4 regions of the Rhodovulum viride genome follow, and region 2 is predicted to be linked to each of the others. Evidence: riboswitches for the same ligand, from Rfam matches in the RefSeq annotation. Region 2 holds a riboswitch; each other region holds the start of a gene.
What was found. A riboswitch is a leader RNA that binds a small molecule or an ion and turns the genes downstream of it on or off. The one in region 2 is predicted to bind cobalamin.
Positions count from the first base shown of each region.

Region 1: it holds a riboswitch for cobalamin, as region 2 does, so the genes downstream of both, BYZ73_RS07290 (DUF1636 family protein) here and BYZ73_RS16975 (cysteine-rich small domain-containing protein) in region 2, are expected to answer to the same signal.
Region 3: it holds a riboswitch for cobalamin, as region 2 does, so the genes downstream of both, BYZ73_RS23570 (ABC transporter substrate-binding protein) here and BYZ73_RS16975 (cysteine-rich small domain-containing protein) in region 2, are expected to answer to the same signal.
Region 4: it holds a riboswitch for cobalamin, as region 2 does, so the genes downstream of both, BYZ73_RS09845 (FecCD family ABC transporter permease) here and BYZ73_RS16975 (cysteine-rich small domain-containing protein) in region 2, are expected to answer to the same signal.

Region 1 is NZ_MUAV01000006.1:204,588-212,687, reverse strand. It holds gene BYZ73_RS07300 (bifunctional metallophosphatase/5'-nucleotidase) at 1-270, shown strand, start outside; gene tcuA (FAD-dependent tricarballylate dehydrogenase TcuA) at 396-2,918, shown strand; cobalamin riboswitch at 2,940-3,162, shown strand; gene BYZ73_RS07290 (DUF1636 family protein) at 3,287-3,670, shown strand; gene cobW (cobalamin biosynthesis protein CobW) at 3,667-4,704, shown strand; gene cobN (cobaltochelatase subunit CobN) at 4,715-8,041, shown strand; gene BYZ73_RS07275 (precorrin-8X methylmutase) at 8,031-8,100, shown strand, end outside.
Region 2 is NZ_MUAV01000024.1:34,515-42,614, reverse strand. It holds gene BYZ73_RS16995 (PaaI family thioesterase) at 107-538, shown strand; gene BYZ73_RS16990 (PaaI family thioesterase) at 535-1,044, shown strand; gene BYZ73_RS16985 (MATE family efflux transporter) at 1,037-2,392, shown strand; gene BYZ73_RS16980 (succinylglutamate desuccinylase/aspartoacylase family protein) at 2,411-3,454, opposite strand; cobalamin riboswitch at 3,576-3,772, shown strand; gene BYZ73_RS16975 (cysteine-rich small domain-containing protein) at 3,952-4,305, shown strand; gene BYZ73_RS24025 (calcium-binding protein) at 4,654-5,994, shown strand; gene BYZ73_RS16965 (amino acid ABC transporter ATP-binding protein) at 6,052-6,846, opposite strand; gene BYZ73_RS16960 (amino acid ABC transporter permease) at 6,850-7,512, opposite strand; gene BYZ73_RS16955 (amino acid ABC transporter permease) at 7,512-8,100, opposite strand, start outside.
Region 3 is NZ_MUAV01000012.1:1,604-6,608, reverse strand. It holds gene BYZ73_RS11500 (pseudoazurin) at 1-294, opposite strand, end outside; gene BYZ73_RS11495 (ABC transporter ATP-binding protein) at 306-1,067, opposite strand; gene BYZ73_RS11490 (FecCD family ABC transporter permease) at 1,064-2,122, opposite strand; gene BYZ73_RS23570 (ABC transporter substrate-binding protein) at 2,119-3,114, opposite strand; cobalamin riboswitch at 3,231-3,421, opposite strand; gene BYZ73_RS11480 (hypothetical protein) at 3,701-4,678, opposite strand; gene BYZ73_RS22755 (hypothetical protein) at 4,826-5,005, opposite strand, start outside.
Region 4 is NZ_MUAV01000009.1:132,078-140,177, reverse strand. It holds gene fdhF (formate dehydrogenase subunit alpha) at 1-744, shown strand, start outside; gene fdhD (formate dehydrogenase accessory sulfurtransferase FdhD) at 751-1,569, shown strand; gene BYZ73_RS09875 (formate dehydrogenase subunit delta) at 1,559-1,780, shown strand; gene BYZ73_RS09870 (energy transducer TonB family protein) at 1,806-2,630, opposite strand; gene BYZ73_RS09865 (ExbD/TolR family protein) at 2,627-3,013, opposite strand; gene BYZ73_RS09860 (ExbD/TolR family protein) at 3,018-3,401, opposite strand; gene BYZ73_RS09855 (MotA/TolQ/ExbB proton channel family protein) at 3,401-4,024, opposite strand; gene BYZ73_RS09850 (ABC transporter ATP-binding protein) at 4,059-4,817, opposite strand; gene BYZ73_RS09845 (FecCD family ABC transporter permease) at 4,814-5,806, opposite strand; cobalamin riboswitch at 5,976-6,175, opposite strand; gene cueR (Cu(I)-responsive transcriptional regulator) at 6,215-6,604, opposite strand; gene BYZ73_RS09835 (heavy metal translocating P-type ATPase) at 6,601-8,100, opposite strand, start outside.

The DNA.
Region 1 (8,100 bases), on a different contig from region 2:
TTCACCTGGGACCCCGAGGCCGAGCCCGGCCAGCGGCTGCGCACGGTCGAGGTGCAGGAAGGTGCCGAGTGGCTGCCGCTCGATCCCGAAAAGTCCTACGGGCTTGTGTCGAACAACTATGTCCGGAACGGCGGCGACGGCTATGCCATGTTCCTCGACGCGCGCGAGGTCTATGATTTCGGCCCCGATCTGGCCGATGTGACGGCCGACTATCTGGCCGCCCGGGCGCCCTATACGCCCCGTCTCGACGGGCGCATCGCCACCGAGTGACCTCGGCCCGGGCGGCGCGTCCAGTCACGATGCCCCGCCCGGCGGGCGCGGCCGATCTTCCGGCTTGATCTTGCGCCCCCGGGCGGGTTCAACGGGGTCCGACCCGGCCCCGCGAAGGTTCCCCGATGCCCGACCCCGACCCCGCCGCCCCGATCGCGGGCACCCGCCCGCCCCCGCTCGCGACTGGGGTGCTGGTCGCGGGCGCGGGCTTTGCGGGCCTCGTCGCGGCCATCGAGGCGCGTCTGCAAGGCGCGGCGGTGACGCTGATCGACCCGGCCCCCCCGCCCCTGCTGGGCGGCAATACCCGCCATTGCCGCAACATCCGTCTGGCCCATGACCGCGAGACGCCGTGGCAGCGCGGCGGCTATCCGGCGGCCGAGTTCGCCACCGATCTGGCGCGGCTTTCCCCGCCCGAAACCGGCCTCGGGGGCGTTCTGGCCGAGGGCTCGACCGGGCTCGGCCCCTGGCTGGCCGCCCGGGGCGTCGCCTTCGAGCCCTGGGCCGAGGGCAACCTGCCCTTCTCGCGCCGCACCGCCTTCTTCCGGGGCGGCGGGCAGGCGCTGACCAACACGCTTGTCCGTTGCGCCGAAGGGCTGGGGGTCGAGATCCTTTGCGGCTGGCGGATCGAAGCGCTTCCCCAAGGCTGGGCCGAGGATCGCACGCTGGTCCTGACCGCCGAAACGCCCGACGGTCCCCGCGCCCTCGAGGCCGGGGCGCTGATCCTCGCCTCGGGCGGCTACGGCGCCAACCGGGCCGAACTGATCCGCCATCTCGGCCCCGGCGCGGATGCGTTCGCCAATCGCGGCACGCCGCATCAGCAGGGCGCACCGCTTCTGTGGCTGATGGCCCATGGCGCAAAGACGGCCGGGCAGCCCGGCGACGGGCATCTGGTCGCCGTCGATGCGCGCGCGCCACGGGACGACGCGGGCATCGTCAGCCGCGCCGACGGGATGCAGGTCGGCCTTGTCGTCGACGCGGACGGGCGGCGGCTCCGCGACGAGGGCGCCGAGACCGGATCGGCGCGCTATTCGGTCTGGGGCCGGGCGCTGGCAGAGCGCGCCGATCCGCGCGCCTGGCTGATCCTCGACGCCGAGGGCGCCCGGCGGCTGCCGCCGCTCCTCTACCCGCCGCTTGCCGCCGACAGCCCGACCGAACTCGCCCGGCTCTGCGGCATCGATGCCGAGGGGTTGACCCGGACGCTGCAGACAGCAACGGAAGACGCCCCGCTCGACCCGCCCCGAAGCCGCCCCGACGGCGTGCCCCTCACCGGGTCGCCCGTCGCGGCGATCCCGCTGGTGCCGGGGCTCGGCTTTACCCGCCACGGGGTCGCGGTCGACGCGACCGCGCGGGTCCGGCTCGCGGGCGGCGGCACCGCGCACCGGGTCTTTGCCGCGGGCGCCGCGATGACCGGCGCGGTGCTGGGCGAGGGCTATCTTTCCGGCACCGGGCTGACCGTCGGCGGCGTCTTCGGCCGCATCGCCGGGGCAGGCGCGGCCGCGCTTGCGGGCCCCGCCGCCAACCGCCCGCGCCCCGCCGCCGTTCCGGCCCCGGCGGCGACGGACCCCGCTCCGCCAGAGCCCGAGCCCTGGGCCGAGGCCGCCCGCGCGCTGAACATCTGCAACACCTGCGGCTTCTGCACCGGGCTTTGCGCGGTCTTTCCGGCGGCCCGGCGGCGCCCAAGCCTCGCGGCGGGCGATCTGCGCCATCTGGCCCATCTCTGCCATGACTGCCGGTCCTGCCATTACGACTGCCAATACGCGCCGCCCCATGCGCTGGCCGTCAACCTGCCCGCGGCGCTGGCCGCCGCGCGCGCCGCCGATCACGCAGCAGGGCTGCCCCCGCGCCTGCCCGACCTGATCTTCCTGATATGCCTGATCGGCCCGCCGCTGGCCGCCCTGATCCTGCTCCCGCCCGGAGTTCTTTTTTCCGCCCGAAACGGGCCGGGCGCCTTCTATGCGGTGATCCCACACGCGGCGATGGCGGGCGGCGCGGCACTGGCCTTCGCGGGGGCCGGTCTTGGCCTCGGGCTGCGGCTCTGGCGGTTCTGGCGCGCAACCGGCGGCCCACCCGCCCGGCCGTCGCTTGAAAGCCTCGGCCGGGGCTGCCGCGATGCGCTGACGCTGGCCAATCTCGGGGCCGCACGCGCCTGCGACGGGGCGCACGGCCCGGTCGGGCGGGCGCGGCGCTGGAGCCATCACCTGCTGGTCACAGGCACCGCGCTGACCGCGCTCGCAACCCTTGCCGGAGCCGTCCTGCATCTTGGCGGCGCGCTGGCGCCCTATCCGCTGGCCAGCGCGCCCGTGCTGCTGGGCAGCCTTGGCGGCATCGCCATGCTGGCCGGGCTCGCCGGGCTCGAACGCTGGCACCGGACCGCCGACCGCCGACCGGCCGCGCCGCGCATGCAGGCCGCCAATCGCGGGCTTCGGGCGCAGCTTGCCATCGTCGCCGCCTCGGGCCTTGCGCTTCTGGCCTTGCGCGACGGCGCCGCCATGGGGCTGATGCTGGCGCTCCATCTGGGCGCGGTGCTGGGGCTGGTGCTGGCGCTGCCCTTCGGCAAGCTCGGCCATGGCGGGTTTCGCAGCCTCGCCCTGATCCGCCATGCGGGCGAAGAGGCCGCCCGCCGCCCCGGCCCCGACCATCGCGCTTGACAAGACCCGCGCGGGGCGGGCATGACACGCGGCGCTGGTGCCCGCCTCAGGACGGGTGAAAAGGGAATGCGCCAGAGGCCGGAGTCGATGCATCGGGCCTTCAAGCGCAGCCGCCCCCGCGACCGTGACCGGAGAGGCCGCCCGATGCCACTGGCCCGATGAGGCTGGGAAGGCAGGGCCGCCGCCAGAGGCCCCGCCTCTGACATCCGCAAGCCGGGAGACCTGCCAGCCCGAACGACGTGAACCGGACGGGGTGTTCCGGTGTCGGGTCCGGCTTCGGCTCTGCCCGCGCTTCGCCCTTGTCCCCCGACCAAGTGGGGCCCGACGATGAGTGTTTCCGTTTCCTTCTGCCGCCGGGCCTGTCCGGCATGAGCGCGCCCGAACCCGCCCCGGTCGAGCTGCTGGTCTGCACGACCTGCAAGCGCCGCCAGCCCGCCGATCCCGATACCCCCCGTCCGGGCAGCCTGCTTCACGAGGCCCTCCGCGCCCATGGCTTGCCCGACGGCGTGCGCCTTGTGCCCGTCGAATGCCTCTCGGCCTGTGCCTCGGGTTGCACCGTCGCGCTGCGGGGGCCGGGCCGCTGGACCTATGTCTATGGCAATTTCGACGAGACGACCGGCGCGCCCATCCTCGCCGAGGGCGCCCGTGCCTATCGCGACGCCGCCGACGGGCTCGTGCCCTGGCGCGAACGCCCCGAGCATTTCCGCAAGAACTGCATTGCCCGCATCCCGCCCATGGAGGCCCTGAAATGACCGATCTCGCCAAGCTTCCCGTCACCGTCGTCACCGGCTTTCTCGGCTCGGGCAAGACCACGCTGATCCGCCACCTGATGCAGAATGCGGGCGGCCGCCGGCTGGCCGTCCTGGTCAACGAATTCGGCGATGTCGGCGTCGATGGCGAGATCCTGAAGGGCTGTGCCCTGCCCGACTGCCCGGCCGAGAACGTGGTCGAGCTTGCCAATGGCTGCATCTGCTGCACCGTCGCCGACGAGTTCATCCCGACCATGGAGGCGCTGTTGCAGCTTGACCCGCGCCCCGACCACATCCTGATCGAGACCTCGGGGCTGGCGCTGCCGAAACCGCTGCTGAAGGCCTTCGACTGGCCCGCGATCCGCTCGCGCATCACCGTCGACGGGGTGATCGCGGTGGCCGATGCCGAGGCCGTGGCCGCGGGCCGCTTCGCGCCGAATGTCGCCGCGGTCGATGCCCAGCGCGCCGCCGATGACAGCCTCGATCACGAGACGCCGCTGTCCGAGGTCTTCGAGGACCAGATCGCCTGCGCCGATATCGTGCTGCTGACCAAGCCCGATCTGGCCGGGCCCGAAGGCGTGGCCGCCGCCCGCGCCGTGATCGAGGCCGAGGCGCCGCGCCCGCTGCCCGTGGTCGAGGTGACCGAAGGCGCGGTCGATCCGCGCGTGATCCTGGGACTTGGCGCGGCCGCCGAGGATGATCTGGACGCCCGGCCCAGCCATCACGACAGCGGCGCCGAGCATGACCATGACGAATTCGAAAGCGTGGTGATCGATCTGCCCGAACAGGACGACCCCGAGGCGCTCTCGGCCCGGATCGAGGCTCTGGCGCGCACGCAGAACATCTTGCGGGTCAAGGGCCATGTCGCGGTCGCGGGCAAACCGATGCGGCTTCTGGTGCAGGCGGTGGGCGCGCGGGTGCGCCATCAGTTCGACCGGCCCTGGGCGCCGGACGAGACCCGCGCCACCCGGCTTGTCGTGATCGCCGAGCATGACGATATCGACGAAGGCGCGATCCGCGCGGCTCTGAGCGCCTGAGGCCGCCCCCATGCATGTCGTCTTCCGCGAAAGCCACGGGCTCGAGGAAACCGCCGTTCCGACGGATCTGGGTCAGGACCCGGCCGATCTGGCGGTGCTGTCCTTTTCCGACAGCGATCTCGGGGCCTTCGCGGCGGGCTGGCATCGCGGCGGCGGCCCCGAAGGCCGGATGCCCACCCTCAGGTTGGCCAATCTCGCGGCCCTGATCCATCCGCTCTCGGTCGATACCTATGCCGAGCGCACGCTTTCGGGGGCGAAGGGCATCCTGATCCGGCTGATCGGCGGGCGCGCCTATTGGGAGTACGGGCTGACCCAGATCGGGGCGCTGGCCCGCGCGCATGGCATCGCGCTGGCCGTGCTGCCCGCGGACGGGCGCCCCGATCCCCGGCTCGACGCGGCCTCGACCCTGCCGGTCTCGACACTGCGGCGGCTGTCCGAACTTTGCGACGAGGGCGGTGCGGTCGCGGCGCAGGCGGCACTGGCGCAGCTGGCGCTGGCCGCGGGGCTTTACGCCGCGCCCGTGATCGGCACCAAGACCGTGCCCGAAATGGGCGCCTGGAGCCCCGAGGGCGGCGCCGTGCCCGCGCCCGACCTGTCGCCGGTGGATGCCCCCCGGATCGTCCTGACCTTCTACCGCGCCTATGTCACCGCCGCCGATCTCGGCCCCGTCGAGGCGCTTTTCGACGCGTTCCGGGCGCGCGGCTGCGCCGTCACCGGCCTCTTCGTGCCGTCCCTGAAGGCGCCCGAGGCGGCGCGCTGGCTGGCGGACCAGCTGCGCGCCCTGAGCCCTGCCGCCATCGTCAACGCCACCGCTTTCTCCGGCAAGGGCGAGGATGGCAGCTCGGCGCTGGACGCGGCGGGCGTGCCGGTCTTTCAGGTGGCGCTGTCCGCCGCGCCGGAAACCGCCTGGGCCGAGGCCGAGCGCGGGCTTTCCCCCGCCGATCTCGCCATGCATGTGGTCCTGCCCGAGGTCGATGGCCGGATCTTCGCGGGCGTTGCGTCCTTCAAGGAGGCGGGCACCCGCGACCCGCATCTGCAATTCGCCCGCATCGCCCATCGCGCCCATCCGGGCCGGATCGCGGCCATCGCCGACCGCGTCATGGCCTGGACCGGCCTTGCCCGCACATCGCTGGCCGACCGCCGCCCGGCGTTGATCCTGTCCACCTATCCCGGACGGCCGTGGCAGATGGCCCATGCGGTGGGGCTCGATGCGCTGGCCTCGGCCGAGGCGGTTCTGGACGATCTGGCCCGCGCGGGCCTGCCCACCGCCCCCACAGGCGATCTGGCCAAGGCCCTCGGCCGCGAGACCCTGAGCTGGCCGCTCGCGGACTACCACACCGCGCTGGCCACCCTCCCCGTACCCCTGCGCGACGCCCTGTCGGACGCCTGGGGCGCACCCGAGGCCGATCCGGCCTGCCGCTACGGCGCCTTCCAGTTCGCGGCCACCCGGCGCGGCGCGGCGCTGGTGGCACTCCAGCCCGAACGCGGCACGCCCGAGGCGCGCGAGGGCGATTATCACGACCTCTCGCGGGTGCCCCGCCACGGCTATGTCGCCTTCTACCTGTGGCTGCGCCGCGCCATGGGCTGCGATGCGCTGATCCATATGGGCGCGCATGGCACGCTGGAATGGCTGCCCGGAAAGGCGGTCGCGCTGTCCGAGGCCTGCTGGCCCGAGGCGCTGATCGGCGATCTGCCGGTGATCTATCCCTTCATCGTCAACGACCCCGGCGAGGCGGCGCAGGCCAAGCGCCGGATCGGAGCCGTCACCCTCGGCCACCTGCCGCCGCCCCAGCGGCGGGCGGGCGTCTCGGACCGGCTGGCCCGGCTCGAAACGCTGCTCGACGAGTTTTCCAATGCCGACGGGCTCGACCCGCGCCGCCGCGACCGACTGATGGCCGATATCCGCGCCGAGGCGCGGGCGCTGGGCGTCGAGGCCGATCTGGGGCTGGGCCCGGGCCTGTCACCCGCCGAGGCCATCACCCGCATCGACCGCTTCGTCTGCGACGTCAAGGAAAGCCAGTTCGGCGACGGGCTGCATGTCTTCGGCCGCCCGCCGGAAACTCAGCCGGAAACACAGCCCGAGGCCGCCTCCGGCTTCGACACCGGCGCCTCTGTCGCGGCCGAGAGCGCCGCCCTTCTCGGCGCGCTGCAGGGCGCCCCGGTCGCCCCCGGCCCCTCGGGCTCGCCCTGGCGGGGGCGGCGCGACGTGCTGCCGACGGGGCGCAACCTCTTCACCACCGATCCGCGCGCGGTGCCGACCCGTGCCGCCCATGCCCAAGGCGTGCGGCTGGCCGAGGATCTGGTGCGCCGCCACCTGCAGGACCATGGCGACTGGCCCCGGCAGCTGGTCGTCGATCTCTGGGGCTCTGCCACCATGCGCACGGCGGGCGAGGATTTCGCCATGGCGCTGCACCTGCTGGGCGTGAAGCCGGTCTGGGACGAGGGCTCGGGCCGCGTCTCGGGCATCGAGGTGGTGCCCATCGCGCTGCTCGACCGGCCGAGGCTCGACGTGACCCTGCGTGTCTCGGGGCTGTTCCGCGATGTCTTCCCGTCGCTTTCGGCACTCTACCAGCAGGCGGTGCGCGCGCTCGGCCAGCGCGACGAGGCGCCTGACTGGAACCCCCATGCGGGCCGCCCCGAGACGCCGCGGGTGTACGGCCCCGCGCCGGGGATCTACGGGATCGGCCTGGAGACGCCCGAACCGACCGAGGCGGGCCGTCAGGCCGCTGGCGCCGCTTGGCTCGCCGCCAGTGCCTGGGCGCTGGACGGGTCCGAGGCGCGGCGCGACGCGCAAGGCATCCGCGACCGGGTCGCGGGGGCCGAGGCCTTCGTCCATGCCCAGGACCTGCCCGAGACCGACCTTCTGCTGGCGGCCGATTACGCCCGGCACGAGGCGGGCTTTGCCGCGGCGCAGGGTGTCGCGGGCGGCCGCGCCGCGCTCTACCATCTGGACAATACCGACCCCGCCCGGCCGCGCACCCGGACCCTGAGCGAAGAGATCGCACGCGTCGTCCGCGCCCGGGCCACCCACCCGGCCTGGCTGGCAGGGATGCAGCGCCACGGCTTTCGCGGCGCGGCCGAAATCGCTGCGACGCTCGACCACATGGCCGCCTTTGCCCGTCTGGCGGGGGTCGTACCGGATCACCTTTTCGACCTCTATTTCGAGGCTACGCTGGCCGATCCGGGCTTGACGGCCTTCCTCGAAGAGGCCAACCCGCAGGCGCTCGCGGCGATGCGGGCCGAATTCGCGGCGCTGGCGCGGGACGGGCTCTGGCAAACCCGCCGCAATTCGATCGCCGCCGCCCTGACAGACCTGGAGACCCCGAATGCCCCATGAGTACGAAAAGGACGGCGCGGCGATCTACCTGCAGTCCTTCGCCACGATCCGGGCCGAGG
Region 2 (8,100 bases):
GCAGGGGGGCAGACCCAATAACCGGGGCGATGACCAGAGGGAGACAGAGGTGAGCGACACCGGCTCGGACGCGGCGCCCGAAGGGGCGCGGGATGCCACCGAAGATATGGCGGCAGGGGCAAAGGCGGATGTGGCGCGGCGGTTCATCGAGCAGATCCCCCATGCCCATGCGCTGTCGATGCGGGTCGATCAGCTGGGCGACGGCCGGGCCGAACTGTCGATGCCCTACGATTCGCGCCTGGTGGGCGACCCGCGCAACGGGGTGATCCACGGCGGCGCGGTTTCGGCGCTTCTGGACACCTGCGGCGGCACTGCCGTTCTCAGCCATCCCGAAGGGCCGGCGCAGACGGCGACGATTTCGCTGCGGATCGACTACATGCGCGCCGCGACCCCGGGTCAGCGGCTGGTGGCGCGGGCGGAATGCTATCATGTGACCCGCTCGGTGGCCTTCGTGCGGGCGACCGCGACCGATGACGACCGCGGCCATCCGGTGGCGACTGCGACCGGCACCTTCACCGCCGATGGAGGCGCCGAATGAGGCGCGCCGCGCCCGAACCCGTTCAGATCGTCAAGCAGCGGCGCGACGCCGCGCTGTCGGCGCTGGTCGACGGGCTGCCCTATGCGCGTTTCCTCGGGATCTCGTTCGACCGGCGCGGCGACGAGCTGACCGGCGTTCTGGGGTTTCATGAGGCCCTGATCGGCAATCCCGAACTGCCAGCGCTCCATGGCGGCGCGACCGCCGCCTTTCTGGAGGTCACGGCCATTGTCGGGCTGTCCTGGGCGATGATCTGGGACGATCTCGAACGCGGGATCCTCGATGCCGCGACGCTGACCCCCGAAACCCTGCCGCGGCTGCCAAAGACCATCGACTTCACCGTCGATTACCTGCGGCCCGGCCTGCCGCGCGACGCCTATGCGAGGGCCCGCGTCAACCGGTCGGGGCGGCGTTATGCCAGCGTCCTTGTCGAGGCCTGGCAGGACAACCGCGCCCGGATTTTTGCGCAGGCGACCGGCCATTTCCTGATGCCGCCGCGCGATGACTGAGGCGGTGCTGCGCCCGGACCGGGACGCGATCGCGGATCTCGGCCATCGCCGGGTGCTGGCCATCGCGCTGCCCATCGTGCTGTCGAACCTGACCGTTCCGATCCTCGGTGCGGTCGATACCGCCGTGGTCGGCCAGATCGGCGCGGCGGCCCCGATCGGCGCGGTCGGCGTGGGCGCGGTGGCGCTGGCCTCGGTCTACTGGGTGTTCGGCTTTCTGCGCATGGGCACGACCGGACTGACTGCCCAGGCGCGGGGCGCGGGCGATGCGGCCGAGGTGGCCGCGATGCTGTCGCGCGCGCTGATGATCGGGCTGGTCGCGGGACTTGCCCTGATGGCCTTGCAGATGCCGCTGATCGCCGCCGCGCTGGGCCTCGCCCCCGCCAGCGCCGAGGTCGAGGACATGGCCCGCCAGTATATGGCGATCCGGATCTGGTCGGCCCCGGCCACCATCGCGCTTTACGGCATCAATGGCTGGCTGATCGGGCAGGAACGCACCCGCGCGGTTCTGGCGATCCAGCTCTGGATGAACGGGCTCAACGTCGGGCTCGACCTGCTTTTCGTGCTGACGCTGGGCTGGGGAGTGCCGGGCGTTGCACTGGCGACTTTCCTGGCCGAATGGTCGGGCTTGGCGCTGGGGCTCTGGTTCTGCCGAGACGCGTTTCGCGGCACCGCCTGGCGGGCCTGGGCGCGGGTGTTCGACCGGGCGCGGCTGCGCCATATCGCCGGGGTGAATAGCGACATCCTGATCCGGTCGCTGCTGCTGCAGGGGATCGTGCTGTCCTTCCTCTTCCTCGGGGCGGGCTTTGGCGACGTGTCGCTGGCGGCCAACCAGGTGCTGCTGCAGTTTCTGAACATCACCTCCTATGCGCTGGACGGGTTCGCCTTTGCCGCCGAGTCGCTGGTCGGCCAGGCGATGGGCGCGGCATCGGTGCTGGCGCTGCGCCGAAGCGCGGTGCTGACCAGCCTCTGGGGCCTGCTGTCGGTCGTGGTTCTGGCCGCGATCTTCGCCGGATGGGGCGGCGCCATCGTCGATCTGATGACCACCGCGCCCGAGGTCCGGGCCGAGGCGCGGGTGTTCCTGCCCTATATGGTGGCCGTCCCCGTCGCAGGCATCGGCGCCTGGATGCTTGACGGCATCTTCATCGGCGCCACCCGGACCGCGGACATGCGCAACATGATGGTGATCTCGGCCGCGATCTATGCCGCCGCCGTAGCCCTGCTGTTGCCGCTTTTTGGCAATCACGGGCTGTGGCTCGCGCTTTTGCTGTCCTATGTCGCGCGCGGCGTCACGCTGGGGCTGCGCTATCCGGCGCTCGAGGCCGCGGCGCGAAGCCGGCAGGCGGCCTGACGGCCCGATGCCGTCGGACTAGAGGATCTCGTCCTCGTCAAACAGCGGCTCGGCCGCGACCTCGCTGGCCCAGGTGCCGATCCGGTCTTCGGCCCGGTCGGCAGCCGCGATCGCGGCCAGGTGAAAGACCGCATTGCCCTCGTTCACCACCGGCAGGATGGCGCGGCCGACGATGATGCCGGGTTCGGCGGCGCGGATCTCGGCCTCGATCTCGCCGAACGGGTCCGAGACCACCGCCAGCAGCTCGCCCGCCTCGACGACGTCGCCTTCGGACCGGTAGGTGCGCAGCAAGCCGCCCTGCGGCGCCCTGAGCCAGCGCGACACCCGGCAGTCCAGCGGCGCGCGCCGCGCCTTCGGCACGCCCTTGGCTGGGATCATGCCCCGGTCGAACATCACCCGCAGCACGCCCGACAGACCGGCCCGGACCGCGACCTCGTCGAAGCGCAGCCCCTCGCCGCCCTCATACAGCAGGATCTGCACGCCCATCCGCGCCGCCGTCTCGCGCAGCGAGCCATGCCGCGCCGCAGAGGTCAGCACCACCGGCGCCGCGAAAACCCGGGCCAGCCGGGTCAGCTCGGGATCGTCCGGCACCACGCGGACCTGCGGCAGGTTCGTGCGATGCACCGCGGCCGAATGCAGGTCGATGCCGATTTCGCAGCGCGCGACCACCTCGTCGACCAGAAGATGCGCCAGCCGCGAGGCCATCGAGCCGCCCGACGACCCGGGAAAGCAGCGGTTGAGGTCGCGCCGGTCGGGCAGGTAGCGCGACAGGTTGAGAAAGCCGAAGGCATTGACGATGGGAATGGCGATCAGCGTGCCGCGCAGCGCCCCGAGCGCGGGCAGGCTCAGAAGCCGCCGGACGATCTCGACCCCGATCACCTCGTCGCCATGCACGCCCGCGGTCACGAACATCGCGGGGCCGGGGCGGCGGCCATGCACGACATGGGCCGACATGGTGACGGGGGTATGGTCCGACAGCACCGACACCGGCAGGTCCACCGTGCGGCGGGTGCCGGGCGGCACGGTCGCATAGCCAAGCGTGAAGCCCTCGCGCGGGGTCATCTGGCGTCTGGGGAAAAGGACCTCATCGTCACGGGATAGCGCCGCGCCGGGGGCGCTGGCAAGGGCCTCGGCGCGCGGCCGCCCCTTGGGCGATGCATTGACAGCGGCGGGCGCGGTCCCCATTGATGAGAGGCGTTCTGGTGCTCCCGCGAGGGAGTGAAAAGGGAAGCCGGTGCAAGTCCGGCGCTGCCCCCGCAACTGTCAGCGGCGAGCCCCCGCCCCGAACCGCCACCGGCCCCGGCATGCGCCCGGCCGGGAAGGCGGGCGGATCGGCCGAGACCCGCAAGCCAGGAGACCTGCCAGCGCGCCGAACCGCCCCCCGGGCGGCGGGTCCGGAGGCCGGGCGCATCTGTCATGCGCCCCTTGCCTGTCGGCCCGCCGATGCCCTCGGGGCCAGTGGCCGCGTTTTGCCTGCGACATGGGGCGCGGCCTTCACCTTGTCCCTGACCGGCCCGGGGCGGGCCCGGCCAGGGGTGCCGACCGGAAGGAGTTGCGCCGTGCAACCCAAGGACCTGACCTCGAACGAGGCCTTCAAGGGCTTCACCAATACCCAATGCCCGTTCCTGCCCTGCCATCCGGGCGTCGAGCGCGAATTCAACTGCCTGTTCTGCTACTGCCCGCTGATCGCCTACGAGTGTCCCGGGCCGTATCAGGTCTACACCGATGCCAACGGGCTGACGCGCAAGGACTGTTCGGCCTGCACGCTGCCCCATGACGGCTACCGGCAGTCCTGGGGTTTCATCCAGCGCTGGCTGGAATATCCGCAGCCCTGGTCGGGCAAGCCGCAGACCGATCCGCCGATGCGCCGCCCGCGTCCCCAGGGCGGCACTGGCGAGGACGCCGGCGACTGACGGGCTGTCGGCCCCCGGGGCCCTGCCGTTTCGCCGGGACCGACTGCCGGGCAGCAGCTGTCCGGGGCCTGCGGATCGTGGCGGGGCCGGTCCTGCGGACCGGGGCGGACGTGGGGCGCACCGACATGCTCCGGGCATGCTCCGGGCACGCTCCGGGCGTCGTTCCGACACTGTTCGGGCGCCGCAGGGACCCGCTTCGGTCGAGGTGTTCAAGAATTCGCCGCATTCAGGACCGTGTCGCGGCATCGGGTTTAACCGGCTGGCAAGGAATGTTGACCAAATCTGCCGCCCGGGGCGCCGGCGGGGGCGGGGGCCTCTTCGCGCAACATTCGGGCCCAAGGGCAAACCATGGCATATTTCCGCTCCGACAAGGACTATCCCTATCTTCTGGCCGAGCTTGCGGCCGAATTCCGCGCTATCGGTCGCTCCTTGCCCGCAGCGCCGGTCCAGCTTGCCGAAACCGGGGCATTCAGCGTGGGCTACGACGGGCCCAACAATTTCCTCGTGATCCCCAACGCCTATTTTCCGGCGTACTTTGCCTGGATGAACGACGGCGATGACACGATCACCGGTGGCTGGGGCGCCGATGTCCTGTTCGGCAATGGCGATCGCGACCGGATCTGCGGCATGGGCGGCGACGACACCCTGGCGGGCGGCGACGACGATGACGTGCTTTATGGCGGCGACGGCAATGACGTGCTGTTCGGCGGCGGGGGCAACGATCTTCTGGTCGGCGGGGCCGGGGCCAACCTGCTGAGCGGCGGCGACGGCGACGACGTGCTCGACACCCGCTACGGATCGCAGCTTGCCCCCGGCCAAAGCGACTGGGCCGCCTTCCGCACGGGCAAGCTTGCCGCGGGCGATGTGCTTTTCGGGGGCGCGGGCAACGACACGCTGGACAGCTCTTATGGCGATGACCGGCTTTACGGCGACGCGGGCAACGACGTGCTGCGCGGCTGGGACGGCGACGACTTGTTGGTGGGCGGCGCGGGTGACGACTGGCTGACCGGCGACAATGGCAACGACCGGCTGGCGGGCGGCGACGGGCGCGACACGCTCAGGGGCAATCTCGGCGACGACACGCTCGAGGGCGGCGCGGGCGAGGACCGGATCGAGGCCGGCAACGGCGATGACGAGATCGATGGTGGCGCCGGCCGCGACGTGATTTATGGCGGCAACGGCAACGATCATATCATGGCCGGGTCCGGCAATGACTGGGTCGATCCGGGCGCAGGCGACGACGTGGTGATGCTGGGCGCGGGCGACGATTTCGTGGCCGCGAGCGACGACTTCGGGCGTGGCGACGACCAGATCTATGGCGGGGCCGGCAATGACTGGATCCATGGCGGGCGAGGCGACGACAAGCTGTCGGGCGGGTCCGGCAACGACCGGCTGAACGGCGGCGCCGGGTGCGATCTGCTGATCGGGGGGCCGGGGGCCGATGTGTTCGAGTTTCGCGGCGCCTCCGGGGTCGACACCATCGCCGATTTCGGCATGTCCGACCGGCTGCACATCCAGCAGGGGATCAACGGGCTCGGCGATTTCGACGCCACCGATCTGGCCGCGCGGATCACCGGCACGCCGGTCGGCAGCTATCTCGATCTGGGCGCGGGCAACGGGATCTTCTTCCTTGGCGTCAGCGCCCACGCCCTCGACCACATGCTCGACACGCAGCTTGAGTTTCTCTGAGATCGGGAACGGTCGCACGATCCACAGGCAAGGCCCGTGGGTCGCGCGCCGCGCGGTCTAGAACTCCAGCGAGTTGCGTTCGCGGTAGCCCTGCAGGAAGCTGGCAAGCCGCTGATCGGCGGGGTTCTGGAAAATCTCGCGCGGGGCGCCGGCGGCGACCAGCTCGCCCCGTTCCATGAACACTACCCGGTCCGCGACATGGGCAGCAAAGCCCATCTCGTGGGTGACGACGACCATGGTCATGCCCTCGGCAGCAAGCTGTTTCATCACCGCCAGCACCTCGCCCACCAGTTCCGGGTCGAGCGCGCTGGTCGGCTCGTCGAACAGCATGATCCGGGGCTGCATGGCGATGGCGCGGGCGATGGCCACGCGCTGCTGCTGGCCGCCCGACAGGCGGCTGGGATGGTTGGCCTCCTTGTCGGCCAGCCCGACCTTGGCCAGCGCCTCGCGCGCGCGCGCGGTCGCCTCGGCGCGCTTCAGCCCGCGCACCCGTTCCAGCCCCTCGGCCACGTTCTGCAAAGCGGTCATGTGCGGCCAGAGGTTGAACTGCTGGAACACCATGCCGATGTCGCGCCGCATCTCGCGCAGCCGCCGCCCGGACATCCGCCGCCCGCCCGGGGTCTCGTAGCCGATCAGCCGGTCGTCGATGCGGACCTCGCCGCTGTCATATTCCTCAAGGAAGTTGATGCAGCGCAGCAGCGTCGACTTGCCCGACCCGGACGGCCCGATCAGGCAGGTCACCTTGCCGGGCGGGATGTCGAGCGTGACGTTCTTCAGCGCCTGGAAGTCGCCATAGAACTTGTCGACATTCCGCAGATGCGCGGAAGCAGGGGCGGTGGGCTCGAGGGACATCGGTCAGCTTTCTTCGAGAAGATAGTGGGTGAAGCGGCGTTCGAGGCGGCGGCCGAACCGCGAAATCACCTCGACGAAGCCCCAGAAGAACAGCGCGAGGATCAGGATCGGCAGGACGAATTCGAAGGTCTCGCTCATCATCGTCTGGGTCTGGAACATGATCTCGGGCACGGTGATCATCGACAGGATGACGGTTTCCTTGGTCAGGATGATCGCGAAATTCACCAGCGCGGGCAGGGCCGAGACCATCATCACCGGCAGCATGATGCGCCAGACGATGGTGCGCCCGGGCAGGCCGATGGCGCGGGCCGCCTCGATCTGCCCCTTCGGGACCGCATCGAAGCCCGCGCGCAGGATCTCGGTGAAATAGGCGGCGCCGTAAAGCGACAGGCCCAGCACGCCCGCGGGCAGCGCGTCGAGCCTCAGTCCGATCAGCGGTCCGCCGTAGTACAGCACGAAAAGCTGGACGAGGAAGGGCGTGCCGCGGATGAATTCGACATAGGCCCGGATCGGCCAGCCGACCCAGAACCGGGGTCCGAAGCGCCGGGCCATTTCCAGCAGGAACCCAAGCACGAGCCCGCCCGCGGTGCCCAGCACCCAGGTCAGAAGCGTCAGCCCGAAGCCGGTCAGCAGGTCGGGGCCGTAGCGGTGCAGCATCTCCAGCATCAGACCGTCAGCCTCCGTTCCAGAAGCCGCCCGGCCGCGGCGATCACCAGGTTGATCGCGAGATAGAGGAAGGCGGCGGCGAGGTAGATTTCGAGGTATCGATAGGTCGAGGAGGCGATCGACTGGCTCATCCGGGTGATCTCGACGATGCCGACGACGGTCACCAGCGAACTGGCCTTCACAAGCAGGATCAGCTCGTTGACGATGGCGGGCAGGCCGATCTTCAGCGCCTGCGGCAGCAAGACCCGGACCCAGAGATCGCGGGGCGTCATTCCGATGGCCAGCGCGGCTTCGGCCTGGCCTTTCGGGATCGCGTTGATGGACCCGCGCAGCACCTCGGAGAGGTAAGCGGCGGCGCACAGCCCGACGGTCAGCACGGCGGCGGCCAGCGGCGGCACGTTGATGCCCACGACCGGCAGCAGGTAATAGGCCACCAGAAGCTGGATCAGCAGCGGCACGCCGCGAAAGAAGCTGACGTAAAGCCCGGCGGCCCGGCGCAGCGCGGTCCGTTTCGACAGCGCCGCCGCGCAAAGCAGCGCGCCGAGGATCAGCCCCTGTGCACAGCCCAGGACCGATATCAGCAGCGTG
Region 3 (5,005 bases), on a different contig from region 2:
GTGCGGCGAGCACTTGATGCCGTAGCGCCCCTCGACCTCGAAGATCACCGCGATCTCTTCGTCGATCTGGCCGATGAAGCGATCCGCACCCTCTGGCAGCATCTCGGGGATGGAGGCCGCGTTGTGGCCACGCTGCGCGGGAAGGAAGCGCACGGTATCGCCGGGTGCGATCTCGAGATAGGCGGGCTCGTAGATCATGGCGCCGGTCTCGCCGCGGGTCAGCATTCTGACGTCATGGGTCTCGGCGTGTCCCGCAACGGGAACCAGGGCAAGCAGGCCGACGAACAGGCGCATGGGGCGATCCTTTAGAGGGCATGAGAGAAGTGAAGGCGTGGCGATCCGTCCGGAGCGGCATGGCGCGTCGCGGCGACGCCGAAGACCTCGGCCAGAAGATCCTCGTTCAGCACGTCGCGGGGCAGACCCGTCGCGACAAGCCTGCCCCCGGACAGCACGCCGATCCGGTCGCAGGCCGTGGCCTGGTTCAGATCGTGCAGCGCGATGACACGGGTGATGGGCAGTGCCCGGACCAGCGCCATGAGCGAGAGCTGATGCCGGATATCGAGATGGTTGGTCGGCTCGTCGAGGAGCAGGAGCCTTGGATCCTGCGCGAGGGCGCGCGCGATGTGGACGCGCTGGCGTTCGCCACCCGAGAGGGTATGCCAGAGACGACCGGCGAAGGCGGTCATCTCCACGGCCGTCAGAGCGGCCTCGACCGCGGTCTCATCGGAACGCCCCCATCCCCGCAGGGCAGAGAGGTAGGGGATGCGCCCCAGGTCCACCGCTTGCCGAACGGTCAGACGGTCCGTCGTATCGGCCTGTTGTTGGACGAAGGCGATGCGCCGCGCGCGGTGCCGGGCGGGCATCCGCGCAAGATCTGCATCCTCCACCAGAATGCCGCCCGAGGTCGGACGCTGCAGCCCCGCGAGACAGCGCATCAGCGTGGATTTGCCCGATCCGTTGGGGCCGACAAGGCCGAAGAGTTCCCCGCGTTCGATGCGGACCGAAATATCCTCCAGCAATGGCGCGCGGTGGATCCTGGCCGACAGGTGCCGCAGCTCGACCTTCATTTGCGCGCTCCGTGCACGAGGATCAGCGCGAAGGCGGGGGCGCCCACAAGCGCGGTCACCACCCCTATGGGCAGAACCTGGCCCGGGACGAGACTGCGGCTGATCACGTCGGCAGCGACCAGAAACACCGCCCCGGCCAGCGCCGAGGCAGGCACCAGCCGGTCGTGACGGGCGCCCACGAGAAACCGCATGGCATGGGGCACGACGAGGCCGACAAACCCGATGGCACCCACTTTCGACACGAGCACCCCGACCATGACGGCGGTCGCGGCGATGAGGCTGCCGCGCAGCGCCGGGACGTTGATCCCCAGAGAGGCGGCCCCGTCTGCCCCGAAGGTGAAGGCGTCAAGCCCGCGCCGGTGCCACAGGCAGAGGGCGACGCCCGCAACAGAGACGGCCATGCAGGCGCCCACGTCGTCCCACCTGATCCCCGAAAGGTTGCCCATCAGCCAGAACATGATGCCGCGCGCCTGTTCGGCATTGGCAGACCGGGCGATGATGAAGGCGGTCAGCGCGTTGAACAGCTGCGAACCGGCGATCCCGGCGAGGATGAGGGCGGCGGCGGCCTGTGTTGCGCGTCCGCCTCCCACATCCCCGCTCACGGCTCGGGCCAGAACCGCGACACAACCGAAGGCAAGAAGCGCCCCGGTCAGTGCGCCAAGCGACATCGAGATCGCGCCGCCGCCCAGGCCCGCGACCGTCACCAGCACCGCCCCGGTCGAGGCGCCTGCCGAAAGGCCCATCAGGTAGGGATCCGCCAGCGGGTTGCGCAAGAGCGCCTGAAGAACGACGCCGGTCAGCGCCAGCCCTGCCCCGCAACACGCCGCCACCACGGCGCGTGGCAGGCGATAGCTCCAGATGATCCCCGCCTCGATCCCGTCCACCGGATAGCCAGCGCCCCACAGGTGGTTTGCCAGCGTCCCGAGCACCGTGACGAACGGCAACCGGGTCTCGCCGATTGCCGTCCCGGCCAGGATCGTCATGCCCAGAACGACAGGCGCCAGCCAGAGGCCGCGCCATGTCACGGCACGCACGGGCGCAGCCTCCATGGTCATTCGAAGGACATCTTCGAAAGCGCCTCGGACAGCGCCTGCAACCCGTAGATCGACCGCATCGTCGCGCTCATCGCATGGGCGTCCATCTGCACGATCCGCCCGTCCCGCACGGCTGTCATCTGGCGCGCGACCGGGTCGGTGCGCAGGAACTCCAGCTTCTTCTCCACGTCGTCTGCCGGGAAGCGGCGGCGGTCCATGGAGGCGACGACGATGATGTCGGGATCGGCGCGGGCGATGCTTTCCCATCCGACCGTCGGCCATTCCTCATCGGACTCGATGACGTTCTCGATCCCAAGCTTCGCCATCATGTAGCCCGGCGCCCCGAGCCGCCCGGCGACATAGGGGTCGATCTCGAGATCGGCCGAAGAGAACCAGAACACCGCCGACAGATCTTCGGGCAGTTCAAGGTCTTCCGCGCGCGCGATCGCGGCGCTTTCGGTGGCCTGCAGATCCGAGACCAGCGCGTCGCCCGCGGGCTGCACATCGAAGATCGCCGCCAGTTCGCGGATCCCCTTGTAGACGGACGCGGTCTCGAAGGCGCCGGTGCGCGTTCCATCGCCGCCGGTGGAATTGTCCTTGGTGTCGCAATCGGCGGGCAGGATGTAGGTCGGGATGCCGATGTCGTGGAACATCCCGCGCGTGGCCACGATGCCGCTTTCGCCGACGTGCCATTCGTATTGCACGGCGACCAGTCCGGGTTTCTTGCCGACCACGCTCTCGAAGCTGGGATCGTTGTCGGCCAGCCGCTCGATCCCGCTGTTCACCTCGGCGTATTCCGGCAGGACCGGATTGAACCAGACGGACGTGCCGGAAACCTTCGGCGCGAGGCCAAGCGCGTACAGGATCTCGGTCGCCGACTGGCCGATGGTCACGACACTGTCCGGGGCGGCGTCGAAAGAGACCTCGAGCCCGCAATTTGTCAATGTCAGGGGGTATTCCGTTTCCTGCGCGTGCAGGGGCAGGGCTGTGCCGACCAGCAGCGCGGCGATCATGAAAGTCCGTTTCATCCGATCCGTCCCGTCAGACAGGACCATCCGGGACGAGACGCGAACCGAATACGGCAGGGCGGCCACATAAGGTATCCCGCCCCGGCACACCCCGTCCGGTCGTGGTTTCACTCTCGTCGGCAGGTCTCCTGACTGACGGGTCGCTGCGCCTCTCGCCTTCCCGGGTGCGACCCCAGTGGCCTATCGAGAGATGCTCGCCGCCTACAGTTGCGGGGGCAGTTCCGTTTCCCGACCGAGGTCGGCACGGATTCCCTTTTCATTCCCGAAGGAAACCGACGGGTCGATCACTGGCAGCTTTCCGTCCGCGGGGCAAGAGGCCGGAGACGAGGACTTCGCAATGGGCCGCCACTGCCAGACCTGTTGTCCGCTTGGTCGGGGAAACTCAAACGTGGGACCCCGAGGCAGCGCGGTTTAACCCCCGAGCGAGCCTGGCCGTTCGCTGCCGATTGCCGACGTTCACTCAACAATCCCGATGGACAGGTCGAAAGCGAAAAGCGGGCATTCAGTCTCGCGCCCGCGATATTGGACAAGTCCAGCATATATGGTTGCGAGTTTCGGGATCGCGCCTGTCTCAGTCCATCCCGTTCGCCCTGCGGCGGAGCGCTTCGCGTGCTTCGGCAGCGGCCTTCTCTTCGGCGACACGGATCTCGAGATGGCGTCGGATCATCTTCCGGGTCCGGCGCGGCCACCAGGCGGGCAGCACCGAGAAGTTTACGACCCTCAGAGCCAGACGATGCGCCCAGAAGAGGGGCGAGGGCTGCCATTCCAGTGCATCGCACCAGTCCGGGCGCACGGGATTGGTCAGGAAATCGCTGATCGCAATTGAAATCTGACTGTTCTGGCCGATGCAAGCCGGGGGGAATACGCCGAGAGCCCAGCTTTCCTTGTGGCGTGTCCACCGGTGGTGGCGCAGCCTCACGACAAGCGCACCGATGCTGTGGCTGTCCGGGGTGCCCATGCCTGCCGTGACAATGGTGAGACGGCGGAGCATGGGCTCGAAATCTCCTACCCCCCGGCCCAGCCCCAAAGACGGATCACTCCGGCTGAGGAAGAAGCGCCCCCAGGACCAGGTGTAGGCGATCCCGAGTTTGCGGTTGAACCGGATGGGCCGGTAGCGAGGCCAGATGCAGGCGGCGATGAAGAAGAAAGTGGGCAGCGCGAGGAAGATGGCGCCGCCGATCCAGCGGTCGCCGTGCATTTCCATCATTCTTTTGTAGAAAGAAGTGAAGTCCTCATTTCCATAAACTTCGGGGCTACGCTTGACAAGGCGTTCGAGCGCAGCCCTGAAATACGCCTCTGAATTCAGCCAGATCTGAATATTGTCCCACAGGATGTTCTGCTCCCACCAGGACAGCACCACGAAATACATCAACAGGAAAAAACAGAACCATGCCCACAGCCTGAGCCAGCCATTGTCAAACCGCTGCACCTCCAGCGTGTCCTCATCAACCATGCGCAAGGAGTACCGCAACGCAGCAAGGTTCAGGTCATCGCCGATGGTAGGTGCATTGAGATGGCCCCATGTTCGCAGCGCGCGCCAAATCGACATGTCAGAGGTTCCTCACTTTGATGCTCAGCCTGTCGGTAAATTTCCCGCCGGTGAGTTTGGGGTGGCTTGCATCGACCCGCAGTTCCGATATCCGGTCTCCGTCCCGGCCGGGCTTTTCCGCCAGTTGCAGGTGAACGAGGCCGGGGCTTATGAATTGAGGATTGCGGGCACAACCGGACCACTCAGCCCGCCGCCGCCGATCCCGATGACGGGAGAGATGAAGCGCACGGTTGCGGAAAGCTTTGACAGATCCGCCACGCTTCGGATCGAGGGGCAGTGGATCTCGAACCGCATGTCGCCGGACGTGGCGTCTTCGATTTTCAGGGA
Region 4 (8,100 bases), on a different contig from region 2:
CGGCGGCTGAACCGGGTCCGCCGGGTGATGGCCCCGAAAACGGGGCTGGCCGACTGGGAGGTCACCATGGCGCTGGCCAATGCCATGGGCGCGGGCTGGGACTATGCCCACCCCTCCGAGATCATGGACGAGATCGCCGCCACCACCCCCAGCTTCGCGGGCGTGAGCTACGATCTGCTCGACCGCGAAGGCTCGGTGCAATGGCCCTGCAACGCGGCCGCCCCAACGGGCACGCCGGTCATGCACGAGGCGGGCTTCGTGCGCGGCAAGGGGCTGTTCGTCATTACCGATTATGTGCCGACCGACGAGCGCACCGGCCCGCGCTTCCCGCTTCTGCTGACGACGGGGCGCATTCTCAGCCAGTACAATGTGGGCGCCCAGACCCGGCGCACCGCCAATACCGCCTGGCATGGCGAGGACCGGCTGGAGATCCACCCCCATGACGCCGAGACCCGGGGCATCGCCGAGGGCGACTGGGTGCGGCTGGCCTCGCGCTCGGGCGAGACCTCGCTGAGGGCGACCCTGACCGACCGCGTCAGCCCGGGCGTCGTCTACACCACCTTCCACCACCCCGAGACACAGGCCAATGTGGTGACCTCGGACTATTCCGACTGGGCCACCAACTGCCCCGAATACAAGGTGACGGCGGTGCAGGTGGCGCTGTCGAACGGGCCCTCGGACTGGCAGGAGGATTACGCCGCCCATGCCCGAGCCGCCCGCCGCATCCTGCCCGCGGCGGAATAGGCCCCGATGCGGCCCTGGACAACATCGCAGGTGCAGAGCCTCGGCCCCGACGGGGCCGCGCCCGACATCCGGCGGCTGGCAGAGGAGGTGCCGGTCGCGCTGTGCTATGACGGCACCACCCATGCGGTGATGCTGGCCAGCCCCGCCGATCTTGACGATTTCGCGCTGGGCTTTTCGCTGACCGAAGGCATCGTCGCGCGCCCCGACCAAATCGCGCGGATCGAGCGCGCCGACCATGACGATGGGATCGAGCTGCGGATCTGGCTGGCGCCCGGGCTGGGCGCGCGGCTGGCCGGGCGGCGCCGCCGCATGGCGGGGCCGGTCGGTTGCGGGCTTTGCGGTGTCGAAAGCCTTGCCGAAGCGAGCCGTCCGCTGCCGGTGCTGCCGCCGGACGGGCTGTGCCTGACGCCGCCCGAGATCGACGGGGCGATGACCGCGCTGAGCCTCGGTCAGGAGTTGCACGGCGCGACGCGGGCGGCCCATGCGGCGGGGTTCTGGACCCGCGCCGAGGGGCTGGTCGCGCTGTGCGAGGATGTCGGGCGGCACAATGCGCTCGACAAGCTGGTGGGACGGCTGGCGCGGATGGGGCGCGACGCCTCGGGCGGCGCGATCCTGCTGACCTCGCGGGTCTCGATCGAGCTGGTGCAGAAGGCGGTTCTTGCCCGCGCACCGGCGCTGATCGCCGTCTCGGCGCCGACCGCCCGCGCCGTCGCCGCGGCAGACGCCGCGGGGCTGACGCTCATCGCCCGGGCGCGCGGTCCGAGTTTCGACATTCACACCCATGCCCGGCGGATCGCTGCGGAGGAGATGCCCCATGACCCCTGACAAGCTGGCCTATATGGCCAATCAGATCGCGACCGCCTTTGCCCGCCTGCCCGATGACGAGGCCGAGGCCGCCATCGCCGCCCATATCGACCAGTTCTGGGACCCGCGCATGCGGGCGCGGCTGCTGAGCCTGGCCGAAAGCCCGAATACCGGGCTTTCCGACCGGGCGCGTGGCGCGGCGGCGCTGATCCGGCGGCCCGAGACCGCCTGAGGGCTCCGTCCGGATCGGGCGGGCGCTAGCCCTGCCACTCGAACCTCAGCGGCAGGGTGAAGCTGTAGCGCGCGGCCGCGAGCCCCCGGGGCGCGGGCGGGAACCGGCCGGCGCGGCGCACCGCCGCCAGCGCGGCCTCGTCGAGGCGCGGGTCGCCCGCGCTTTGGACCAGGCGGGCCGAGACCAGCTGCCCGTCGCGCGCCAGCACCAGCTCGATCAGCGCCCGGCCGCTGGCCCGCGTGCCGCGCGGATAGCGGTGGCTGCGATCGACCCGCGCCAGAATCCGCGCGCCCCATTCGGCCTGCAGCGACGAGGCCCGGGCGGGCGTCAGCGTCGGCGCGCCGCCGGTCGCCCCCGCCCCGGCCTCGGCAGCCTCCGCCCGGCCCCGCGCCACCTGCGCCGCGCGCGCCTCCGAGGGCGGCGCGGGCCGGGCGGCCCTCGCCGGACGGGCTTCGGGCCTAAGCGTCGGCGCCGGGTCCGGCGCGCGCTGGGCCTCGGGTTTCGCAGAGGGCGCGGGCAGATCGGCCTCGGGGCGCGGCTCGGCAAGCTTCGGCAGGGCCACGCGCGGCGTCGCAGCGCCGAGCAGCTCGGCGCGCGGCACGCTTTCGGGCTCTGGCTCTGGCGCAGGCAGGCCGGCAAGGTCGGCTTCGGGCGCCGGGGCCTCGGTCCAGTCCTCGGCAAGCCTGGCATAGGACGCAGGCGCCGCCGCCAGCGTCACCAGCGCGTCGCCCCCCGGGCCACCTGCGGCCCCGGCAACGCCCCCCTGCGGCGGCCGCGCCAGCGCGAAGGCCCCGACATGAAGCGCCAGCGCCAGCGGCACGAAGGCCAGAAGCTCGCCCGCCCGTGTCATCGCGGCACCGTCACCAGCCGCAGCGGGCCGCGCCCCTCGGCCGTCAGCCGCGCGGCAATACGTGCCAGCGCCACCGCCTCGACCCCGGCATCGGCCCGGATCACCAGCGGCGCGGCACCCTCGGGACGGGCGGCGAGCGCCGCGAAGACCGCCTCGCCCCGCAGATCGCCGAAGGCCAGATCGCCCGCGGCCGACAGGTGCAACATGTCGCCCGTGGCGGGCTCGGCCGCGTCCGCCTGCGGCGGCGCGGTCTCGAAGGGCGCGGGCGGCACCAGCCGCGCGCTCATCAGAAAGAAGATCAGCAAAAGGAAGACGACATTGATCATCGGCACGATGCTTTCGCCCTGCCTGCGCTGCCGGTCGTCCGCGCCGAAGTCGAACATCGCCCTACTCCACCAGCATGAGCCCCGCGACCCCGGCCCGGCCGAGCGCGTCCATCGCATCGACCAGCGCCTGCAGATCGGCCCCATCCCGGGCGCGCAGCAGGACCGGATCGCCGGGCGCGGGCGTGATCCGCGCCAGTTCGGCCGCGATCGCGTCGGGCGCCATCGCCTGCCCGTTCAGCGAGAGCCCGTCGGGGCGCACCTCGATCAGCCTTGGCGGCCCCTGCCAGTCGCCCGCCCCCCCGCCTTGTGCCGCGACGATCCCGATCCCCGCCTCGGGGCCGAAGCGGGCGGAGATCATGAAGAAGACAAGCAGCAGGAAGACCAAGTCGATCATCGGCGTGAGGCTCGGGCGGCGTGGCGGCCGGGGCGTGTCGAAGCTGAACATCAGCCCGCCTCCGCCGCAAGGAACAGCCGGGTCGCGAGGTCTTCCATGTCGGCGCGGGCGCTGTCGGCCACGGATTCGAACCAGCTGAGCGAGACCGCCGCCGGGATTGCCACCGCCATGCCGGCGGCCGTGGTCAGAAGCGCCTCCCAGATGCCGCCCGCCAGATCGGCCGGGTCGGCCGCCGAGCCCGCCGCTTGCAGCGCCTGGAACGCATCGATCATGCCCAGAACCGTGCCGAGAAGACCCAGAAGCGGCGCGATCACCGCGATCAGTTCCAGTGCCCGAAGCCCCGCGCGCGCCTCGACCAGCAGGCGCCGGGCGACGCGGGTGGTTTCCTCGCGCGCCTTCGCCTCGGGCAGGCCCAGCGCCAGCGCCCCAATGGCCGCGCGGACCAGCCGGGCGCGCAGTCCGACCCGGCCCGCAACCGCCTCGGCCGCCGCCTCGCGCGCGCCCTCCTGCCAGAGCCGCACCGCGCGTTCGGCCCGGGCGCCCGCAAAGGCGCCCATCCGCGCGAGGCCCCAGAGCTTCCAGAGGATCAGGCTGAGCGTGGCGACCGACAGGCCCGCGATGGCCCACATCGCCGCGCCGCCGGTGTGAAGGAAGGACAGGATCGGGTCGATCATGCGGCAGGCTCCTCGGCCGGGCGTGAATTGGGGGTCATCGCACCACCTCGAGCGGCTGGAAGACCGGGCCGTCGGGGGTCTCGGCCAGATAGGCGCGCAGCCCGAAGACCTCGGCCAGATTGGCCTCGCTCAGCACCGCGCGGGGCGGGCCGTCGGCCACCAGACGGCCGCGATGCATCAGCAGAAGCCGGGTGCAGAACCGGACCGCCAGCCCCAGATCGTGGAGCGAGACCATCACCAGGCGGCCTTCGGCGGCGAGGCGCGCGAACAGCGCCATGGTTGTGAACTGATGCGCCGGGTCGAGCCCGGCAATGGGTTCGTCGGCCATCAGCACGGGCGCCTCCTGCGCCAGCGCCCGGGCGATCAGCACCCGCGCCTGTTCGCCGCCTGACAGCTCGGTCGCGCGGCGCGTAGCGAACCCGGCCAGCTCGAGCCGCGCCATCGCGGCATCGACGGCTGCGCGGTCGGCGGGTCCGGGACGCTGGCCCGGCCCCAGATGCGGCGTGCGGCCAAGCCCGACCAGGGTCTCGACGCTGACCGGCCAGGCGATTTCGCGCGTTTGCGGCAGCCAGGCGGCGGCGCGGGCACGCTCGGGCGCGGGCAGGCGCGCGAGGCTCGATGTGCCCTTGTGCGGCAGAAGGCCGAGGGCTGCGCGCATCAAGGTGGTCTTGCCCGCGCCATTGGGACCGACAAGGCCCACGCAGTCGCCCGGCGACAGCCGTGCGGTGACATCATCGACCACAGGGCAGGCGCCGCGCCGGACGGTCAGATGCGAAAGCTCAAGCCCGGTCATGCGCCCGCCTCCGCCCGGGTGCGGTAGATCAGCCGGATGAACAGCGGCGCGCCGATCAGTGCTGTGACGACGCCCAGCTTGAGGTCGCGGTCGGGCAGCACCAGACGCACGCCGATATCGGCGGCCAGCAGAAGGGCCGCGCCACCCAGCGCCGAGGCCGCCAGCAGCCGCCCGGGCCGGGCGCCCACCAGCGGGCGCAGCAGATGCGGCACGATCAGACCGACAAAGCCGATGGCGCCCGCGACCGCCACCCCCGCGCCCACCGAGGCCGCGACACCCAGGACCAGCGCGAGGCGCAGCCGCCCGAGCCGGATGCCCAGCGCCGCCGCCGCATCCTCGCCCAGCGTCAGGGCATCGAGCCCGCGGCCGAGACCGGCCAGCATCAACCAGCCCAGAAGAGTCAGCGGCAGCGCCAGCCAGACATGGGTGAAGGAGCGATCAGCGAGCGAGCCCATCAGCCAGAACACGATATCGGCCGTGGCGTAAGGATTGGGCGAGAGGTTCAGCACCAGTTGCGTCAGCGCGCCCGCCAGCGCCGAAAGGGCGATGCCCGCGAGGATCAGCGTGAAGGCCCCGCCGCGGGGTCCGGCCAGCAGCAGCAGCAGCGAGACGGCGATCAGCGCGCCGGTCAGCGCCGAAGCGGGCAGCGCCAGCACATGCGCCGAGGCAAGCCCCGTTTGCAGTGCCAGCACCGCACCCAGCGCGGCGCTCGACGAGACGCCGATCAGGCCGGGCTCGGCCAGCGGGTTGCGCATGTAGCCCTGCAGCGCCGCGCCCGAGAGCCCGAGGCTCGCGCCCACCAGCACGGCCAGGATCGCGCGGGGCAGGCGGATCTCGCGCATGACCAGCACCGCCGCCTCGCCGCGCCCGGCCAGAAGCGCCGAGAGGCTGTCGCCGACCGACAGTCCCGCCGGGCCGATCAGCAGCGACAGCCCGAAAAGCGCCGCCACCAGCAGCGCAAGCGCCCAGAAGAGCCCCTGCCCCCTCATGCGCGCGCTCCGTCTCGGTCGGCCGGTCTTGTCTCCGGATCGTTCATCGCCCTGCCTTCCCTGCCCTTGCGGGCGGTCCGGGGCGCGGCGGGATCGGGCCAGCCCCCCGGACGGTGATCTGTCTCACCGCTGCGGGCTGGCCGCTCCGGGGCGCGCCCCGCGCCCGGAAAGGGTGATCGTCGCTTCGGCAGGTCTCCTGGCTTGCGGGTCGTCGCTTGGCTGGCCTTCCCGGGACAGGCCCAGTGGCGTCTGTCAGCCGCGCTCTCCGCCTACAGTTGCGGGGGCAGCCGCGGAGTTGCCCTTGCGGGGGCGCACCGCGTTCCCTTTTCTCCGGCCTTGCGGGCCGGAACCGAAGTCGCTCCTGCCTAGCCCATCGGCGCGCATTGTCAAAGCCCAATTGCGGGCGGCTCAGGGCTCTCCGGCCAGACCCTTGAGGATCGGGCAGTCGGGACGATGATCGCCCGCGCAGGCGGCCATCAGATCGGCAAGCGTCGCCCGCATCGCCTGCAGCTCCAGGATCTTGGCATCGATCTGCGCCAGATGGGTGCGGGCAATCTCTTTCACATCGGCGCTGGCCCGGGCCTTGTCGGTATAAAGCGCCAGAAGCGCCCGGCATTCCTCGATCGAGAAGCCGAGCGACCGCGCCCGGCCCAGAAAGGTCAGGTTGTGCAGGTCGGTTTCCGAGAAATGCCGGTAGCCATTGGCGCCCCGGGCAGGCCGGATCAGGCCGATCTCCTCGTAATAGCGGATGGTCTTGGCGGGCAGGCCCGTCGCCTTCGAGATGTCGCCGATATTCATGACCGGGCCTCCAGCGGCCCGAGCCCGCGCAGCCGAAGGGCGTTCGACAGCACGAAGAGGCTCGAACAGGCCATCGCGCCCGCCGCCAGCATCGGCGACAGCATGAGCCCGTTCAGCGGATAAAGCACCCCCGCCGCGACCGGGATCAGTGCGACGTTATAGGCGAAGGCCCAGAACAGGTTCTGGCGGATATTGGCCAGCGTCCGGCGGCTGACATGGAGCGCGTTGACGACGCCCTGCGGATCGCCCGACATCAGCACCACGTCGCCCGCCTCGATGGCGACATCGGTGCCGGTGCCGATGGCAAGCCCCACATCGGCCGCCGCCAGCGCGGGCGCGTCGTTGAGCCCGTCGCCGACGAAGGCAACCGGGCCCTCGGCGCGCAGCCCCTCCAGCGCCTCGACCTTGCCGCCGGGCAGAACGCCTGCCACCACATGGCCGATGCCAAGCTCGGCCGCGACGGCGCGCGCGGTCGGCTCGGTATCGCCGGTGATCAGCGCGGTCGCGACGCCCATCCGGTGGAGCCCGGCAATGGCCGCGCGCGCCGAGGGCTTGATCGGGTCGGCCAGCGCCAGCACCCCCGCCGCGCGCCCGTCGAGGGCCACAAAGACCGGGGTTGCGCCGTTTGCGGCCAGCGTCGCCGCCTCGGCCGCGAGGGGGCCAAGCGCGATGCCCTCGCGCGCCATCAGCCGTTCGGCGCCCACCAGGACATCACGGCCGCCGACCCGGCCCCTGACGCCGAAACCGGGCAACGCCTCGACCCCTTCGGCCTCGGGATGATCGGGGGCGGCGGCCAGGATGGCGCGGGCCAGCGGATGCTCCGAGCGGGCCTCGAGCGCGGCGGCAGCGGCCAGGACCTCGCCGCGATCGAAGCCCTCGGCCAGCCGCGCTTCGGTCAGTTCGGGGCGGCCCTCGGTCAGGGTGCCGGTCTTGTCGAAGGCGACCGTCGCGACGCCCGACAGGCTTTGCAACGCATCGCCCTTGCGGAAGAGAACCCCCATTTCGGCGGCGCGGCCCGTGCCCACCATCACCGAGGTCGGCGTGGCCAGCCCCATGGCGCAGGGACAGGCGACGATCAGCACCGAGACGCCCGCGACCAGTGCGAGGCCCAGCGCCGGGTCGGGCCCGACGATCAGCCAGACAGCCACGGTCAGCGCGGCGGCGGCCAGGACGGCGGGCACGAAGATGCCGGTGATCCGGTCGGCCAGCGCCTGCACCGGCAGCTTGGCGCCCTGCGCCGTCTCGACCATCGCCACGATCTGGGCCAGCGCGGTCTCGCGGCCGACCCGGGTGGCGCGGAACCTCAGCGCGGCGGCGCCATTTACGGTGCCGCCGGTGACCGCATCGCCGGGCGCCTTGTCGGCGGGCATCGGCTCGCCGGTCAGCATCGATTCGTCGACCGGCCCCTGCCCCTCGACGATCTCGCCATCGGTGGGGATGCGCTCGCCGGGGCGGACCTCGATCAGATCGCCGGGAGCAAGCAGCTCGACGGGCCG